DNA from 4 places in the Pantoea sp. C1E2 genome. Region 1 is predicted to be linked to each of the others. Evidence: riboswitches for the same ligand, from Rfam matches in the RefSeq annotation. Region 1 holds a riboswitch; each other region holds the start of a gene.
What was found. A riboswitch is a leader RNA that binds a small molecule or an ion and turns the genes downstream of it on or off. The one in region 1 is predicted to bind thiamine pyrophosphate.
Positions count from the first base shown of each region.

Region 2: it holds a riboswitch for thiamine pyrophosphate, as region 1 does, so the genes downstream of both, thiC (phosphomethylpyrimidine synthase ThiC) here and ACXI0A_RS23520 (FAD-dependent oxidoreductase) in region 1, are expected to answer to the same signal.
Region 3: it holds a riboswitch for thiamine pyrophosphate, as region 1 does, so the genes downstream of both, thiB (thiamine ABC transporter substrate binding subunit) here and ACXI0A_RS23520 (FAD-dependent oxidoreductase) in region 1, are expected to answer to the same signal.
Region 4: it holds a riboswitch for thiamine pyrophosphate, as region 1 does, so the genes downstream of both, ACXI0A_RS24940 (LuxE/PaaK family acyltransferase) here and ACXI0A_RS23520 (FAD-dependent oxidoreductase) in region 1, are expected to answer to the same signal.

Region 1 covers NZ_JBSZHT010000004.1:427,579-431,789, forward strand. Annotated here, with positions in the region: gene ACXI0A_RS23505 (ThiF family adenylyltransferase) at 1-862, opposite strand, end outside; gene ACXI0A_RS23510 (thiazole synthase) at 872-1,630, opposite strand; gene thiS (sulfur carrier protein ThiS) at 1,634-1,831, opposite strand; gene ACXI0A_RS23520 (FAD-dependent oxidoreductase) at 1,815-2,759, opposite strand; TPP riboswitch at 2,875-2,994, opposite strand; gene ACXI0A_RS23525 (6,7-dimethyl-8-ribityllumazine synthase) at 3,172-3,609, shown strand; gene ACXI0A_RS23530 (metal ABC transporter solute-binding protein, Zn/Mn family) at 3,886-4,211, shown strand, end outside.
Region 2 covers NZ_JBSZHT010000002.1:530,584-534,794, reverse strand. Annotated here, with positions in the region: gene hemE (uroporphyrinogen decarboxylase) at 1-791, opposite strand, end outside; gene nudC (NAD(+) diphosphatase) at 831-1,604, opposite strand; gene rsd (sigma D regulator) at 1,693-2,199, shown strand; TPP riboswitch at 2,313-2,413, shown strand; gene thiC (phosphomethylpyrimidine synthase ThiC) at 2,504-4,211, shown strand, end outside.
Region 3 covers NZ_JBSZHT010000002.1:996,860-1,001,070, reverse strand. Annotated here, with positions in the region: gene ACXI0A_RS04790 (MFS transporter) at 1-307, opposite strand, end outside; gene sgrR (HTH-type transcriptional regulator SgrR) at 561-2,222, shown strand; TPP riboswitch at 2,258-2,353, shown strand; gene thiB (thiamine ABC transporter substrate binding subunit) at 2,401-3,387, shown strand; gene thiP (thiamine/thiamine pyrophosphate ABC transporter permease ThiP) at 3,387-4,211, shown strand, end outside.
Region 4 covers NZ_JBSZHT010000004.1:731,563-735,773, forward strand. Annotated here, with positions in the region: gene ACXI0A_RS24925 (HAD-IC family P-type ATPase) at 1-1,102, shown strand, start outside; gene ACXI0A_RS24930 (hypothetical protein) at 1,220-1,534, opposite strand; gene ACXI0A_RS24935 (hypothetical protein) at 1,573-1,932, opposite strand; TPP riboswitch at 2,482-2,611, shown strand; gene ACXI0A_RS24940 (LuxE/PaaK family acyltransferase) at 2,711-3,793, shown strand; gene ACXI0A_RS24945 (acyl-CoA reductase) at 3,790-4,211, shown strand, end outside.

The DNA of each region.
Region 1 (4,211 bases):
TGCGCCGATCTTGCGGCGGCTGCCAATCGGCTATCGCCTGCGGCAGAATACGTTCGACGTTGTTCGCTACGCTGACGGGCGCTTCTTCCTCACCGCGTAATTCGACAATGCAATCGTCGGCTGTCAGTAGTGGCTCATCGATAAAGGGCACGATGTTCTCAGGTTCTTCTGCGCCGTCGAAACGGAACGCGCGAATATGCCAGTTAATGAAGTCACAGTTGATGACGCTGCCCAGTGGCGAAGGCTGCAGGCTCAGCAGCACGCTTAACGCCATCTGTGCCTGCATTGCGCCCAGCGTGGCCACCGCCGGCCCCATTACGCCCGCGGTGTTGCAGTTGGCTGCTGAGGTGGGTAAGCGCGGAAACAGCGCCCGATAGCTGGGCGCGATGCCGCAGAAGCCACCGACGTAGCCCTGGCGACCCAACACCGAGGCACTGATCAAGGGAATCTGCGCTGCCAGACAGGCGTCGGAAAGTTGATAGGTCACCGCGAAGTTATCAGCGGCATCGACCACCAGATCGATATCCGTGAGAAGGTGCGGCAGATCGCTGGCGCCAATAGCCCGTGGCACCACCTCTATCTGCACCTCGGGATTACGATGCAACAGCGCCTGTTGCGCCCGTGCTGCCTTGCTGTGACCGATGTCCTGCATCGTAAATAGCGTCTGGCGATGAAGGTTGTGCAGGGCCACTTCATCGTCGTCACACAGGCGGATAAAACCGACGCCTGCGCCAACCAATTGCGGCAACAACGTGGCACCCAATCCGCCCGCCCCCACCACTAATACGCGCGCATCCGTTAGTTTTTGCTGACCTGCTGTGCCGATTTCCGGCAGCATCATCTGCCGTTGATAGCGATCCATGGTGGCTCCTTAACTCAGACTCGCCAGACCAAAGATCGGTGTAGAAGCCGCCGCCATATCGCGCTTCTCCATCAATCCGGCACTGCGTGCGGCCTGTCCCGCTTCTATCGCCAGACGGAAACCGTTCGCCATGCCAACCGGATCGCCGGCTTTCGCCACGGCAGTATTGAGCAGGATGCCATCGAAGCCCATTTCCATCGCCTGCGCGGCCTGCGATGGCGCACCGATACCGGCATCAATAATCAGCGGGATATCGCTGAACCACGCCCGCATCGCGCGCAATCCTTCGATATTGCGCAGACCCTGCCCGGAACCGATGGGTGCGCCCCACGGCATCAGCAGTTCGCAACCGGCTTCCAGCAGCTTCTCACCGACGATCAAATCTTCGGTGGTGTACGGGAAGACCTGAAAACCGTCCGCACACAGGATGCGTGCCGCTTCAACCAGCGCAAAAGGATCCGGCTGGAGCGTGTCGGCATGACCGATTACTTCTAGTTTGATCCACGAGGTATTGAACAGCTCACGTGCCATCTGCGCGGTGGTCACCGCTTCTTTCACCGTGTGACAACCCGCGGTATTCGGCAGCACGCGAATGTCCAGACCGGTCAGCAGTTCGCGAAAAGCCGCACCCGCCGCGCCTTCACGACGCAAACTGACGGTGATGATGTCCGTGCCGGAGGCGGCAATCGCCTGTTGCAGAATCGCCGGTGACGGATAGCCCGCGGTGCCGAGTAGAAAACGTGACTGGGGAGCGAAATCGTAAAACATGGTTCAACCTCCCTGCATCGGGGACAAGACTTCCAGCTGGCAGCCCTCTTCGAGTCGCTGGCTGCTGTACTGACTTTTGGGCACAAAGTTGCCGTTGAAAGCGCTGGCGACGCAGGCGGCATCAATTTGCTGTTCGATCAGCAATTCGCTGAGCGTGCTGGCCTCGGTGCGGATCGCTCGGCCGTTAAGCTGAATGTTCATAGGATTGTTCCCCGAAAAGGCGCTGCATCAACTGTTCTGCCATCATTGGCGCCAGCAGAAAACCGTGGCGATACATGCCATTAAGATAGAAGGTGTCGTTTTGATAGTGGATTTCCGGCAGGTTGGCCGGATAGGCAGGACGTAAACCGCTGCCGCTTTCCACCACGCGGGCTTCGGCAAGGGCAGGATGGATGGCGTAAGCCGCGCTGAGCAGTTCCATCATGGCGCGCGCGCTAATCGGGCTGGCATCGTCACTTTCCACCATGGTGGCACCGAGCATGAAATGGCCGTTACGGCGCGGCACCAGATAGCACGGAAAGCGCGGATGCAGCAGGCGAATTGGACGCGAGAACTGCACCTCATCGCTGTGCAGAATCACCATTTCACCACGCACCGCCCGCAGACGCGGAAGATCGGTTTTGGCATGCATGCCACGGCAATCAATCACCCGCCCCGAAGGTTGTTTTGCATCAAAACGCACGCCGCGCTGTAACAGCTTTTCGCGCATTTCGGTGAGCGCCAGGCGCGGGTCAAGATGTGCTTCCCCGGCAAAAAACAGGCCGCGCGCAAAACGCCCGGCCAGCAACGGTTCAATGTCACCGGGATCGACCCATTGGTGCTGTTCGGTCATGCGTGCGAAGCGAGTCAGTTCCTGGCTGTCGCGCGGTGGCGCCACCACCAGCGTTCCCTGATGCGCCACGCTGCTGACGCGCTGTTGCCACCAACCAGCGGCGTGTTGCCCGAGAGAGATCACTTCCTGGGGTGCACTTTCAGATTCGCACCAGGGTGCGAGCATGCCGCCAGCAAACCAGGAGGCGGGCTGGCGGGAATCGTCGCCAATGACGTCGACGTCTTCGCCGCGTTCAGCCAGCAGCGTTGCCACGCAGAGGCCTGCCACGCCGCAGCCTAATACTGTCCAGCGACTCACAGCAGGTTATCCAGGATATAAAGGGAATTCACATCGGCCTCTCAGTGTTGACTGAGACCCGCAGATACAGGAGGAGGGAAAGGGCGCGAGCGATCCTCTGCGCCAGACAACACCGGAGCGGTGCTGTCAGTCTTCCTACGCCAGTATCAACTGGGTCAGGTTCAAAGGGTCGCTAAGCCGCGCATTGCGCTTTTAGCCTCTCAGTCTCTTTGGCGAGACTCCCCCGACGCGTCTATTTGTATTGCAGGTGCAGGTCGCCGTCAAGCACGGATTGCCGAAGACAGCCGTCACGTCATCGCATAGCATTTATCGCTACGTGCACGTTCTGGATCGAAAACGTAACATATGGTATACAAAGGCATTATTGCTACTTTTCAAGCGCAAAGAAATTACAGGTGATGTTGGACTCATTATGAAAAATATTAGAATTGCCTTTATTAAAGCCGGTTGGCACAAAGAGATCGTGCACAATGCTTTGGTGGGTTTTGAGCAAGAATTAAAAGCACAGAATGTTGAAGCGGAATTAAAAGTGCTGGAAGTGCCGGGCGCATTTGAAATGCCGCTGCTGGCAAAACGCCTAGCGGAAACCGGCAAATACGACGCGATCGTTGCGGCTGCGCTGGTGGTGGATGGCGGTATCTATCGCCACGATTTCGTTGCTGCAGCAGTCGTTGATGGCCTGATGAACGTTCAGCTGACCACCAATGTTCCGGTGTTCTCCGTTTCGCTGACGCCACACAATTTCCAGCCGGTCGATGTGCTGGAAAACTTCTATACCGAACACTTTATTAAGAAAGGCAAAGAAGCCGCGCGTGCTGCGCTGGCCATTCATAATTTGTCGATCGATTAATTCTCTCTCAGGAACACTTCATTATTCGCAGTGAAGTGTTCTTGCTCTCAATAATACCTCCCTGCCCTTAAGAACAATATGTTCTACGCTATTTCGAAAATCGCATAAGCCACTTTCACTGCTCTCCTCTGCAACTTCAACTTACGTAAATTTTTGTCGTAAACAGCAAAAGGTGTACAAAAACACTTCACATTCATAGCATTCACTATAATGTATAGCACAGGCTATACTTCTCAGGGGATGACTATGTTGACCAGGCACGTTGTATCGGTTGTGATGCTTACGCTCGCGATGAGCACTTCGGCATTTGCTGCCGACAAACTCAAAGTGGTCACCACTTTCACGGTGATCGCAGACATGGCAAAAAACGTCGCGGGTGATGCCGCCGAAGTGACGTCTATTACCAAGCCCGGCGCAGAGATCCACGAATACCAACCTACCCCAGGCGATATCCGTCGCGCACAGGGCGCCGATCTGATCCTGGTAAACGGTTTTAATCTGGAGCAGTGGTTTAGCCGCTTTTACCAGCGCTTGAAAGGCGTGCCTGAAGTCACGGTGACCGAAGGCATTGAACCCTTAGGCATCACCGAAGGCCCTTACAA
Region 2 (4,211 bases), on a different contig from region 1:
CATCCGGTGGCCGCGATAGCTTCCAGCCATTGACCACCGCCTTTGGTGAACAGTGTAATCGGCACGCGGCGACCTTCGTTCTCGTGTAGCACGCTATCAACGATTTTGTGCATGTAGTAGAGCGAGAACTCACGGTAGTCGCGACCTGTCAGCACGCCGCCCCAGGTGTCGAAGACCATAATCGACTGTGCACCCGCTTTAATCTGCGCGTTCAGGTAAAGAATGACGCTGTCAGCCAGCTTATCCAGCAGCTTATGCAGAGTTTGCGGCTCGGCATACATCATCTTTTTGATTTTGGTGAAAGCTTTGCTGCTGCCGCCTTCGACCATGTAGGTCGCCAGCGTCCATGGGCTGCCAGAGAAGCCGATCAGCGGCACTTCGCCTTTCAGGTTATGGCGAATGGTGCGTACCGCATTCATCACATAAGCCAGCTCGTCCTCTGGATCCGGAATCGGCAACTTATCAACATCTGCGCGGCATGTAATAGGATTTGAGAAACGCGGGCCTTCACCCGTTTCAAAGTAGAGCCCCAGTCCCATCGCATCAGGAATTGTCAGGATATCGCTGAAGAGGATCGCTGCATCCAGCGCATAGCGACGCAGCGGCTGCAAGGTGACTTCGCACGCCAGCTCGGCATTCTTACACAGCGACATAAAATCACCGGCTTCAGCACGCGTGGCTTTATACTCCGGCAAATAGCGCCCGGCTTGTCGCATCATCCATACCGGGGTGACATCTACCGGCTGACGTAACAGGGCGCGCAGATAACGATCGTTCTTCAGTTCACTCATAATGGGCTCTCTCATGCTAAGGCCGCCAGTGTAGCATTTTCACGGCGCGCTGGCGCGACACAGGGCAACGGTATCTTCAATCAACCGTCGTGCCACCGTACCCGGCGGCGGGAGTAGCGGCAGATCGTCATAACGATACCAGCCAGCATCCAGCAACTCTTTGCCATCGTGTTGCAAGTCTCCGCCTTCATACTCGGCCATAAATGCCATCATTAAGGAGTGCGGGAAGGGCCACGGCTGCGAGGTGACATAGCGGACATTTTTCACCCGTACGTTGCTCTCTTCCATCACCTCACGCGCCACGGCCTGTTCCAGCGTTTCCCCTACTTCAACAAAGCCAGCCAATACTGTGTAAATGCTGTTGCGATGGCGCGCATGGTTAGCCAGCAGGATCTCATCGCCTCGGCGAATAGCCACGATAATGCACGGCGCGATCTGCGGATAATAGCGCTCGCGGCAATGGTGACACAGGCAGGCAAACTCACGTTTACTGAGGTGCATTTCGTGTCCGCAGTAGCCGCACCAGCGATGGGATCGGTAAAACTCCGCCAGTTGAACACCGCGCCCAACCATCTGGAAAAGCCCAACATCTTCGTCGATTAGCTGGCGAACAGAGCCCATATTATCCGGGCGTGATTCTCGTATCAGCCAGACATTTTCAGCCTGCCACTCACCAATTAATATCGCGGTCTTTCCTGTCAGGCCAAAATCGCCGGATAAGCCATGCGGCAGCTCGCCTTGCGGTAACCAAAGTTTTTGTTCATGGCTGACAATCCACCAGCCAGCGTCTACGCTTGAGATCTCACGTTGCATCTTATTCGTTGTCCTTAGCGTCGAATGGCACGCTGAAATCCTGATGTTAAGTGTGTAATGGATAACTATAACTCACCCGGAGCCCCATATGCTTACCCAGTTAGATGACCTGGCCAGGCGTGTAAGTGGCGGTAATGAATTAGTCGACGCGTGGCTGCGCGCGCGCCGACAGTTGCTTGTCAGCTATTACGCATTAATCGGCATGAAGCCCAATAAAGAGGCGCTCAGTGCGCTGGATGAACAGGCGTTGGATGCATTTTGCCACAGTCTGGTGGATTACCTTTCAACCGGTCATTTCAGTATTTATGAACGTATTATCAGCGAGATGGAAGGAGACAGCCCACTCATTGCGGCGGCACAAATCTATCCGGCTTTGGAAGCGAATACCGATCGCATGATGCAACTGTATGACAGCCATCTACAGCAGGCGATCAATGACGATAACTGTGTTGAATTCCAAAAGGCGTTGTCCGAAGTGGGTGAAGTGCTGGAGTCACGCTTCACGCTGGAAGATAAGCTGGTGCAACTAGCCTGGGATAACCAGCTGGCGCGCCCGCCAGTCGCCAATGAAAGCAATATGGCTCGCCCCGCTTAAACTCGCACTATGTAAAAAACTTGTTATTCCGAAAAAGCCCTCTTATGCTGAATGGGCTTTTTTATTGTCTCTTTAACCAAATGAGAGCCTACGTTTTGCGATTATCGTAAAACATTACCTTGTCGGAGTGCCCTAAGGGGCTGAGACCGTTTATTCGGGATCCGCGGAACCTGATCAGGTTAGTACCTGCGAAGGGAACAAGAGTAGACATTATCAGAACGGTGCATGCTGGCGCCCCGCATCGCCCCTGTTACTCCTTCCGAACTCTGGACAAGCAACTTCCCCTTCATTCAGGAAACTTGCTATGTCTGTTGCTAAAACTTCTCGTCGTGAACAACGCGCACAAGCGCAGGAATTTATCGATTCGCTGCAAGGCACCGCATTCCCCAATTCAAAACGTATCTGGATTACTGGCAGCCGTTCGGATATCCGTGTGCCGATGCGCGAAATTCAGCTCAGCCCGACACACATCGGCGGTAGCAAAGATCACCCTCAGTATGAACAGAATGAACCGGTCCCGGTGTATGACACGGCGGGCGCTTATGGCGATCCCGCAGCCACCATTGATGTTCATCAGGGATTAGCCAGGCTACGTGCTAACTGGATAGCAGAACGCGATGATAGCGAAACCATCCACCAGCTGAGCTCGCATTACACCCAACAGCGCTTAGCCGACGAAGGGCTGGATCACCTGCGTTTCGAGCAGTTGCCGCAGCCGCGTCGTGCCAAAGCCGGCCGCTGCGTCACACAATTGCATTACGCACGCCGGGGCATTATCACGCCGGAGATGGAGTTCATCGCGGTGCGGGAAAATATGGGGCGTGAGCGTATTCGCGGTGAAGTATTGCTACAACAGCATCCAGGACACAGCTTTGGCGCCAATCTGCCAGAAAATATCACCGCCGAATTTGTTCGTCAGGAAGTCGCCAGCGGTCGCGCCATCATCCCCTCCAATATCAACCACCCCGAATCCGAGCCGATGATCATTGGCCGAAATTTCCTGGTGAAGGTGAATGCCAATATCGGTAACTCGGCGGTGAGTTCATCCATTGAGGAGGAAGTTGAGAAGCTGGTGTGGTCAACACGCTGGGGCGCCGATACGGTGATGGACCTCTCCACAGGCCGCTATATCCATGAAACGCGCGAGTGGATTTTACGTAATAGCCCGGTGCCGATTGGCACAGTACCTATTTATCAGGCGCTGGAGAAAGTGAACGGCGTGGCGGAAGACCTTAACTGGGAAATCTTCCGCGATACGTTGCTGGAGCAAGCCGAACAGGGAGTTGATTACTTCACTATTCACGCCGGAGTACTGCTGCGCTATGTGCCGATGACCGCCAAACGCCTGACCGGCATAGTCTCACGCGGTGGGTCGATAATGGCGAAGTGGTGCCTGTCACATCATCAGGAAAGTTTCCTCTACCTCCACTTCCGTGAGATCTGTGAGATCTGCGCCGCTTATGATGTGGCACTCTCACTCGGCGATGGCCTGCGTCCCGGATCGATTCAGGACGCCAATGATGAAGCCCAGTTTGCCGAATTGCACACGCTAGGTGAGCTGACCAAAATTGCCTGGGAATACGATGTTCAAGTAATGATTGAAGGTCCAGGCCATGTGCCGATGCAGATGATTCGCCGCAACATGACCGAACAGCTAGAGCACTGCCACGAAGCGCCGTTCTACACGCTCGGCCCACTCACCACCGACATCGCACCCGGTTACGATCATTTCACCTCCGGCATCGGTGCCGCAATGATTGGTTGGTTTGGCTGCGCCATGCTGTGCTACGTCACTCCGAAAGAGCACCTCGGTTTGCCGAATAAAGAAGATGTGAAGCAGGGACTGATCACCTACAAGATCGCCGCGCATGCCGCCGATCTGGCCAAAGGCCATCCCGGCGCGCAGATCCGCGATAACGCCATGTCGAAAGCGCGCTTCGAATTCCGCTGGGAAGATCAGTTCAATCTGGCGCTCGATCCACATACCGCGCGTGCCTATCACGATGAGACAT
Region 3 (4,211 bases), on a different contig from region 1:
AATGACGATTAAAGGCGAATAGCAGCGCATTGAGCACCGCCATCAGGCAGCAAAACAGGATCAAATTGCGACGATCGCCACGATTGTCCGAACGCTTTGCCATCAGCAAACTGATCACAATCCCGGCGATGGCGTTGATAGTAAAGAACAGGCCGACCCAAAATGGTCGCACCTGCACTTCGCGTGTCAAAAACAGACTGAGCGTGGGTGCCTGCAACGCACCAGCGACACCGGTCATAAACGACACGGCCATAAAAGAGAGATAAACCGGATTAATACGACGCTGGCGCGTTAACAGCGATTTCATGCAGAAATCCCTTTGCGGAGAAATGGGGCTAAGACAAAGAGGGTAGAAGATTTCACAGCAAAACGAAAAAAGCCAGCAGAGAAAACGCTGCTGGCGGTGAAATGCACCCTACTCAGAAAAGGCTCCACGTCGGCGGAACCGCTGGCAGAGCGCCATTCATTGCTGAATGCCTCCCGCTCTTCCATTGCCTGGCAGTATGCCTCTAATATGGGGCAGGAAAAACTGAGCGATTCTGAGAAGGAGTTCCCCTTTTATGTCCTCTGCGCGACTGCAACAGCAGTTCATCCGCCTGTGGCAAAGCTGCCAGGGGCTGGATCAGGAAACCACATTAAGCGAGCTGGCCGAACGACTGCACTGTTCACGACGCCATATGCGCAATCTGTTGAATGCCATGCAGGATGCAGGCTGGCTGATTTGGCAGGCGGAAGCCGGACGTGGCAAACGTTCGGCCCTGAGCTTCAATTACACCGGCCTGGCACTCCAGCAGCAGCGCGCCGAGGACTTGCTGGATCAGGATCGCATCGAGCAGCTGGTACAACTGGTTGGCGATAAGGATCAGGTTCGCCAGATGATCGCTGCCCACCTCGGGCGCAGTTTCCGTCAGGGCAAGCACATCCTGCGCGTGCTCTATTACCGCCCGCTGCCGAATCTGTTGCCCGGTTCCCCCTTGCGCCGTTCTGAAACTCATCTGGCGCGACAAATCTTTAACGGCCTGACGCGGATAAATGAGGAAAAGGGGGAAATCGAAGCGGATATCGCCCATCACTGGCAGCAAACCTCCCCACTCCACTGGCGCTTCTTTTTACGCCCCGCGATTCGCTTCCACCACGGACGTGAACTGGAGATGGAAGATGTTATCGCCTCGCTGGATCGCGTACGTAGTCAGCCGCTGTTCTCGCATATCGACAAACTTCACTCTCCTGCACCCTGGACGCTGGATATTCATCTGACGCAGCCCGATAGCTGGCTGCCTTGGCTGCTGGCCAGCGTCAGCGCGATGATCCTGCCGCGCGAATGGCCGACGCTGCGACATTTTGCCCGTCAGCCCATCGGCACCGGTCCGTACAGCGTGGTACGCAACCAGCAGACGCAGCTGAAAATCGCCGCCTTTGATGACTATTTTGGCTATCGAGCGCTGATTGATGATGTGTCGATTTGGGTGCTGCCGGAAATCAGTGATGAGCTGGTGTACGCGGGCGTAAAGCTGCAGGGCGAGACCGCCGATGAGAAATCCGAAGAGAGTCGTCTGGAAGAAGGCTGCTATTTCCTGCTGTTCGACCAGCGCTCTGAGCGCGGCAAGGAGCCAAATTTTCGCCGCTGGGTGAGCTATCTGTTCAATCCGATTGCCCTGCTTAATCATGCGGGCGTCGGCTATCAGCGCTACTGGTTCCCGGCATACGGATTCTTACCGCGCTGGCACCATCGCCGCGATCTCACTCCAGCTGAAAAGCCTGATGGATTAACCCAACTGACTATCAGCTGGTACAGCCATCATGTTGAGCATGAAGGGATTGCCAACGCCCTGCGCCCACAGCTGGCCGAACAGGGTGTCGAACTGATCACGCGCGAGTTGAGCTACGAAGAGTGGTTTGAAGGTGCAGGAGAAAGTGATATCTGGCTCGGCAGTGTGAACTTCACTCTCCCGCTCGAATACGCACTGTTTGCCCAGCTCTACGAGCTGCCGCTAATGCACCACTGCGTGCCGATTGACTGGCACGCCGATGCCCAGCAATGGCGACAGAAAACCTTGCCGCTAGCCGAATGGAGCAAGCAGTTGGTCAACAGCGACTTTGTTCATCCGCTTTTCCATCACTGGTTACTGCTGGAAGGCCAGCGCAGCATGCGTGGCGTGCGGCTCAATACGCTGGGTTGGTTTGACTTCAAATCGGCCTGGTTTGCGCCTCCTGAGTTGTGATGCTTTCGCACTGTCACAGAAGTGTCTAAAATAGACCGTTCTCAACGGGGTGCCCTGCGTTTTGGGCTGAGATAAACCCGTCGAACCTGATCCGGCTCATACCGGCGTAGGGATTTGAGATGCCCGCTAACTCAGATCCTTTGCGACTCAACTTTATTTTCTCCTCAAGGAGCGCAAAGTGTTAAACAAAGTTCTGCCCGTATTGCTGTTGGTCTCCGCTCCGGTTTTCGCCGCTAAACCTGTCCTGACCGTTTACACCTATGACTCTTTCTCTGCAGAGTGGGGCCCGGGTCCCGCCGTCAAAAAAGCCTTTGAAGCCGAGTGCGGCTGCGAACTGAAGTATGTGGCGCTGGAAGATGGTGTGTCATTGCTCAACCGCGTGCGTATGGAAGGCAAGAACAGCAAAGCCGATGTGGTGCTGGGCCTTGATAACAACCTGGTGCAAGCCGCCGAGAAAACCGGCCTATTTGCGAAAAGTGCAGTCGACACCAGTAAATTGCAACTGCCCGATGACTGGCATAACGACACCTTCGTTCCGTTCGATTACGGCTACTTCGCCTTCGTCTACGATAAAAATAAGCTGAAGAACCCACCGAAAAGCCTGAAAGAACTGGTCGAAAGCCCGGAAAAGTGGCGTGTAATTTATGAAGATCCACGCACCAGCACGCCGGGGCTCGGCCTGCTGCTGTGGATGCAGAAAGTGTATGGCGAGAAAGCGCCTGGCGCCTGGCAGAAGCTGGCGCAGAAGACCGTCACCGTAACGAAAGGCTGGAGCGAAGCCTATGGCCTGTTCCTGAAAGGCGAAGGCGATCTGGTGCTGAGTTACACCACCTCTCCGGCTTATCACATCATTGAAGAGAAGAAAGACAACTACGCCGCTGCGCCGTTCAGTGAAGGTCACTACCTGCAGGTGGAAGTGGCCGCACAGCTCGCCAGCAGCAAGCAGCCCAAGCTCGCACAGCAGTTTATGCAATTCATGGTGTCGCCTGCCTTCCAGCAGACCATTCCAACCGGCAACTGGATGTATCCGGTAATCAAAAGCGATTTGCCTGCGGGTTATCAGTCACTCACCGTGCCGGCGAATGCACTGCAATACAGCTCAGCCGAAGTGGCCGATCATCGCGCTGACTGGATTCGCACCTGGCAGCAAGCTGTTAGCCGTTAATGCCAGCCTGGTTAATTCCTGGAAGTGTCGTTGCGCTGCTATTGTGCGCAGTGGCACTGCTGGCGTTTGGTGCCTTAGTGGTGGTGGCGCCGGTCACTGACTGGCGCGCCCTGCTGTCAGACAGTTACCTCCACCACGTGCTGGCCTTCTCGTTTGAGCAGGCAATGTTGTCTGCACTGCTCTCGGTGCTGCCGTCGATTCTGCTGGCGCGTGCGCTGTATCGTCGCCGCTTTCCGGGACGTACGCTGTTGCTGCGTCTTTGCGCCATGACGCTGGTATTGCCAGTTTTAGTGGCGGTGTTTGGCTTGCTCAGCGTCTATGGTCGCAGTGGCTGGCTGGCGCAACTCTGTAACCTGCTTGGTATTGATTACACCTTCTCGCCCTATGGCTTGCAGGGCATTTTACTGGCGCACGTCTTCTTTAACCTGCCCCTCGCCACTCGCATGCTGCTGCAGGCGCTGGAAAGCATTCCCGGGGAACAGCGCCAGCTAGCCGCCCAGCTGGGTCTGCGCGGCTGGAACCTGTTTCGTTTAGTCGAATGGCCCTGGCTGCGACGCCAGATTCTGCCCACCGCAGCACTGATCTTTATGCTGTGCTTCGCCAGCTTCGCCACGGTGCTGGCTCTGGGCGGTGGACCGCGCGCCACCACGCTGGAACTGGCCATCTACCAGGCGCTGAGTTTTGATTACGATCCCAGCCGTGCAGCATTGCTGGCACTGTTGCAGCTCGGATGCTGTTTGCTGCTGGTGCTGCTCAGCCAACGCTTCAGTAAAGCCATTCCCACTGGCAGCCAAAATATTCGTGGCTGGCGTGATCCGCAGGAT
Region 4 (4,211 bases), 300 kb from region 1:
GCTCGGGATTGCCGGAATGATGGATCCGCCGCGCCCTGAAGCCATCACCGCCATTCGTGACTGCCTGCAGGCTGGCATACGCGTCAAAATGATCACCGGTGACCACCCGCAAACCGCGATGAGCATTGGTCAAATGCTGGGGATTGGCAATGCGGGTTCAGCCATTACCGGGCGCGAACTGGAAGTGATGGACGATCACCAATTAAGCGATGCCGCGCAGGCCTACGACATCTTCGCTCGTACCAGCCCGGAGGATAAATTCCGCCTGGTTCAGGCATTGCAGAGCAGGCAGGAAGTGGTCGGCATGACCGGGGACGGCGTGAACGATGCGCCCGCCCTGAAGCGCGCCGATGTCGGCATTGCGATGGGCATTAAAGGCACCGAAGTCACCAAAGAAGCTGCCGATATGGTGCTTACGGATGACAACTTCGCCACCATTGCCAGCGCGGTGCGGGAAGGGCGCCGGGTTTATGACAACTTGAAAAAAACCATCCTGTTTATCATGCCCACCAACCTGGCGCAGGGGTTGCTGATCATCATCGCGCTGCTGGCGGGTAATCTCATTCCGCTGACGCCTGTATTGATTCTGTGGATGAACATGGCGACGTCGGCCACGCTGTCGTTTGGCCTGGCGTTTGAGGAGGGTGAAAAAAACATTATGCGTCGGCCACCGCGCGATCCCAAACTGCATGTGATGGATGGATTCGCTATCTGGCGCGTGGTGTTTGTTGGTTCAATGATTGCGATAAGCGCGTTTGTGCTGGAAGCCTGGCTGCAGCCGCGTGGCTATTCTCCGGAGTTTATCCGCACCGTTCTGTTGCAGACGCTGGTTACCGCGCAATGGTTCTATATGCTCAACTGCCGTGTGTCAGATGGCTTCTCGCTGAGCAAAGGGCTGCTGATGAACAAAGGTATCTGGATCGTCAGTGCGGTACTGCTGGTGCTGCAATTATTAATCATCTACGCGCCGTTTATGCAGTTGCTGTTCGGCACCACTGGACTGCCATTCCGCTATTGGGTGATCACCTTCATCATCGGATTCGTGATGTTCCTGATTGTTGAGGTTGAGAAACCGCTCACCCGCCGATTCAGAACGGCTTGAGTCTGTTGCCGCCCGTCGCGCTGGTGACAGCGCTGCGGGCGGTGTTTTAGACGATGCATGTTGATTTCGGGCTAAAAGATTGGATTTAAACGTCCCAGGACATTCGCTGTCATCAAGTCACAGAGGAAAATGTCGCACGGGCTCAACAACCTTCATCGGTTTCTTTCTCTTCGGTTTTGTCGCCCTGCACAACGCTGGCATGGTCGCGTTATCCTTCGCTAACTCGATGGTTTTGTTAACAGTGATGCAGCACGGGCAGTAATGAACATTCGCATATTGCGCTGCAGCGACGGTGAATGCCTGACCGTGGTTATACATACTGCCAATAAAAGCCCGTGAATCGATACCGGGTAACTGTTCACATCCTGCGGTATGCAAAAGCAAGCCCCTGCGGGCGTGATCGCATACGTAATACTTCGTTGCCTTGTACATTTTTATTTATCCGTTTGCTGTGTGAGTCAATGGACTCATTAAAGTTTGTCATACTCTATATCTTGTAAATTTGAACATCTCACTACGGCCTGGAACTCAGATTGCCCACCACGGCTAGCCAAAGTAAACGGAACGATTATACGTGTGCCATTTTTTGCTACGTCTTCATTGTGCAACAGAAGAGAACCCAGGGTGATTCTGTTTTTCCCAAACATTTCGGTATGGGCTTTTTCAAGCAGGTCTTTTTCTACGGCAATAACCGCATCACGACTGTGAACGGTCAGACAGGCTATTTCATCATTTTGATTTTCTATGCTTTGCGAATATACCTCATAACCCGACGCAGACAAAATGATCCCCAGGGCACAAAGTGCCCCAACCTTAGCAGATGTTTTCATTTTAAATTCCCTTGAATGTTTCACCAACAGTCTCTGGTCTAACTAATGGAAAATCAAGAGTATTTGTGGTTGGTTTGATGAAATGAATTGATGTGTATTGCAGATATCGCCTGGTCATTATCTGATAATGGACGGGATAAAATCTGAATATTACGTACCACAATAAAATCCTGTGAGATTTATTGAAGCGTAACTCGAACAAATAAACCGGGCATTAAAGCCAAAGTACAACAAATAAACTGGTTAAGGATTTGTTAATGACTAAAATGTTGCAGACTCATGACAATTTTTCGTTGCTGAAGTTGAGGTCAGTAGGTACCAGTTGATAAAAACTCACAGCCTGCTAATTCAGCAGCGCTGTTCACATTGATCAATGAATCACCGTGAAGCTGGAACCGCGGGTAGTGCCTCTGGTTAGATCAAAAGATCAGTGTGTTAAAACGGCAAATGGTTTAACCTTGAAATACTGTCAGCAGTGAATTTGAAGTAACCCCAATAAAATCAGTGTACTGAGTGGACTTTTATTGAGTGACCTTTTGATTGACTGCGACTTGTTCCAGGGGGGGCCCGGTTAGCGGGCTGAGATTCTACCCGTCAGTGTTATACACGCTGACAACGTAGTGACCCTACGAACCTGATCCGGCTAATACCGGCGTAGGGAGCGGAACACAGGGCGACACTGCGTCCTGATCCCATCTTTGTGCTTTGTAGCGGACAGACTCGACTCATCAGGCCCGGCCTGAGAGATTTCGCGCAATCGCAACAGGTGGACCCGCATATGACTGAAGCTGCTTTGATCGACGCTTTGCTAACCTTTCTTCAGCGTCAGGACACAACCGACGACGATTTTAACCGCCTGGCGCTCGCCATATTCGCGTATCAATTCGAACACAATACCCCTTATCGACGCTTCGCTATGCAGCGCGGCCGCACACCTTTTATGGTGAAAAACTGGCGCGCCATTCCGGCGATTCCGATCACTGCGTTTAAGGATCTGACGCTGAGTTGCCATGCCACCGATGACGTCGAAGCGGTGTTTATGACCAGCGGAACCACCGGCACAGTGAAGGGGCGCAGCTATCATCCGACGCTTGATGTCTGGAAATGCTCGATGGCGCAGAATTTCCGCCAGCGCTTTATGGCGGGTGAAGAGCGGATTCGCATGGGCATTTTGTTCCCTGATAATCGGGCACTGCCCAACTCTTCGCTGGCGCATTACCTGACGTTAGCGGTGGAAAAATTTGGCACCGCCGAGAGTGAAGTGCTGCTGGATGACAGCGGTATCGCGATGGATCGCCTTTTCGCTGCGCTTGAGCAGGCGGAAGCGCAGGGCGAACCTTATGCGCTGCTGGGCGCGAGCTACAGCTATGTGCATCTGCTGGACGAGTTGCAGCGCCAGAAACGCCGCTTTGCGCTGCCAGCTGGCAGCCGCATTCTGGATACCGGCGGATTTAAGGGGCAATCACGCGAAATTGGAGCCGAGCAGTTTTATGTCGAACTGAGTGCGGCATTAGGCGTGCCGCGTATGCACTGCATCAACATGTACGGCATGACCGAACTGAGCAGCCAGTTTTATGACGACGGCAACGTGGCCTGTCCCTCGGTGAAATCCGGCCCGCACTGGATCCGCACGCGCGTGGTCAATCCGCTGACGGGCGAAGAGGTGGCGGAAGGTGAGATGGGTGTGCTGGTGCACCATGATCTGGCCCACTTCAATTCAGTATCTGCCTTACTGACCGAGGATGCTGGCCGGGCAGTGGCGGGCGGCTTCCATCTGCTGGGCCGGGTCACCGGAGCGGATGCGAAGGGCTGTTCGCTGGCGATGGAAGAGTTCCTGGCTGCTGCGCAAGGTGCAGTGTGAAAGAGGTCGCGGGTTATTTACCGGGATGTTTATCGCCTAAAGAGGTGCAGTGGCGCACGCTGAGTTTTAGCCATCACGGACAGCACCTGGATGTCGACGTCCCCGAGCTGAATCCGGCACAAATTACACTCCTGAGCGCACATCTGCGCGATCATGCTCGCGCTTATCTCAAGACGCTGAGCGTGGCGAAGATCGTGATGATTATTGATGAGGCCATTGCGCGTTTGCTGGATCGAAGCCATCCGCTGCGCCGCAAGGCCGAAACGCTGCTGCCGATTGTCACCGGTTATGACGCCGGGATGATTCGCCTTGGGCTTACCGGATACCTCAAAACCTTCCGACAGCCGCAGCTCAAGCGCTTTTTAGCCGAAGACTTTAACGATCCGCAACTGCTGGATGACTTCCAACCAAGACCTAA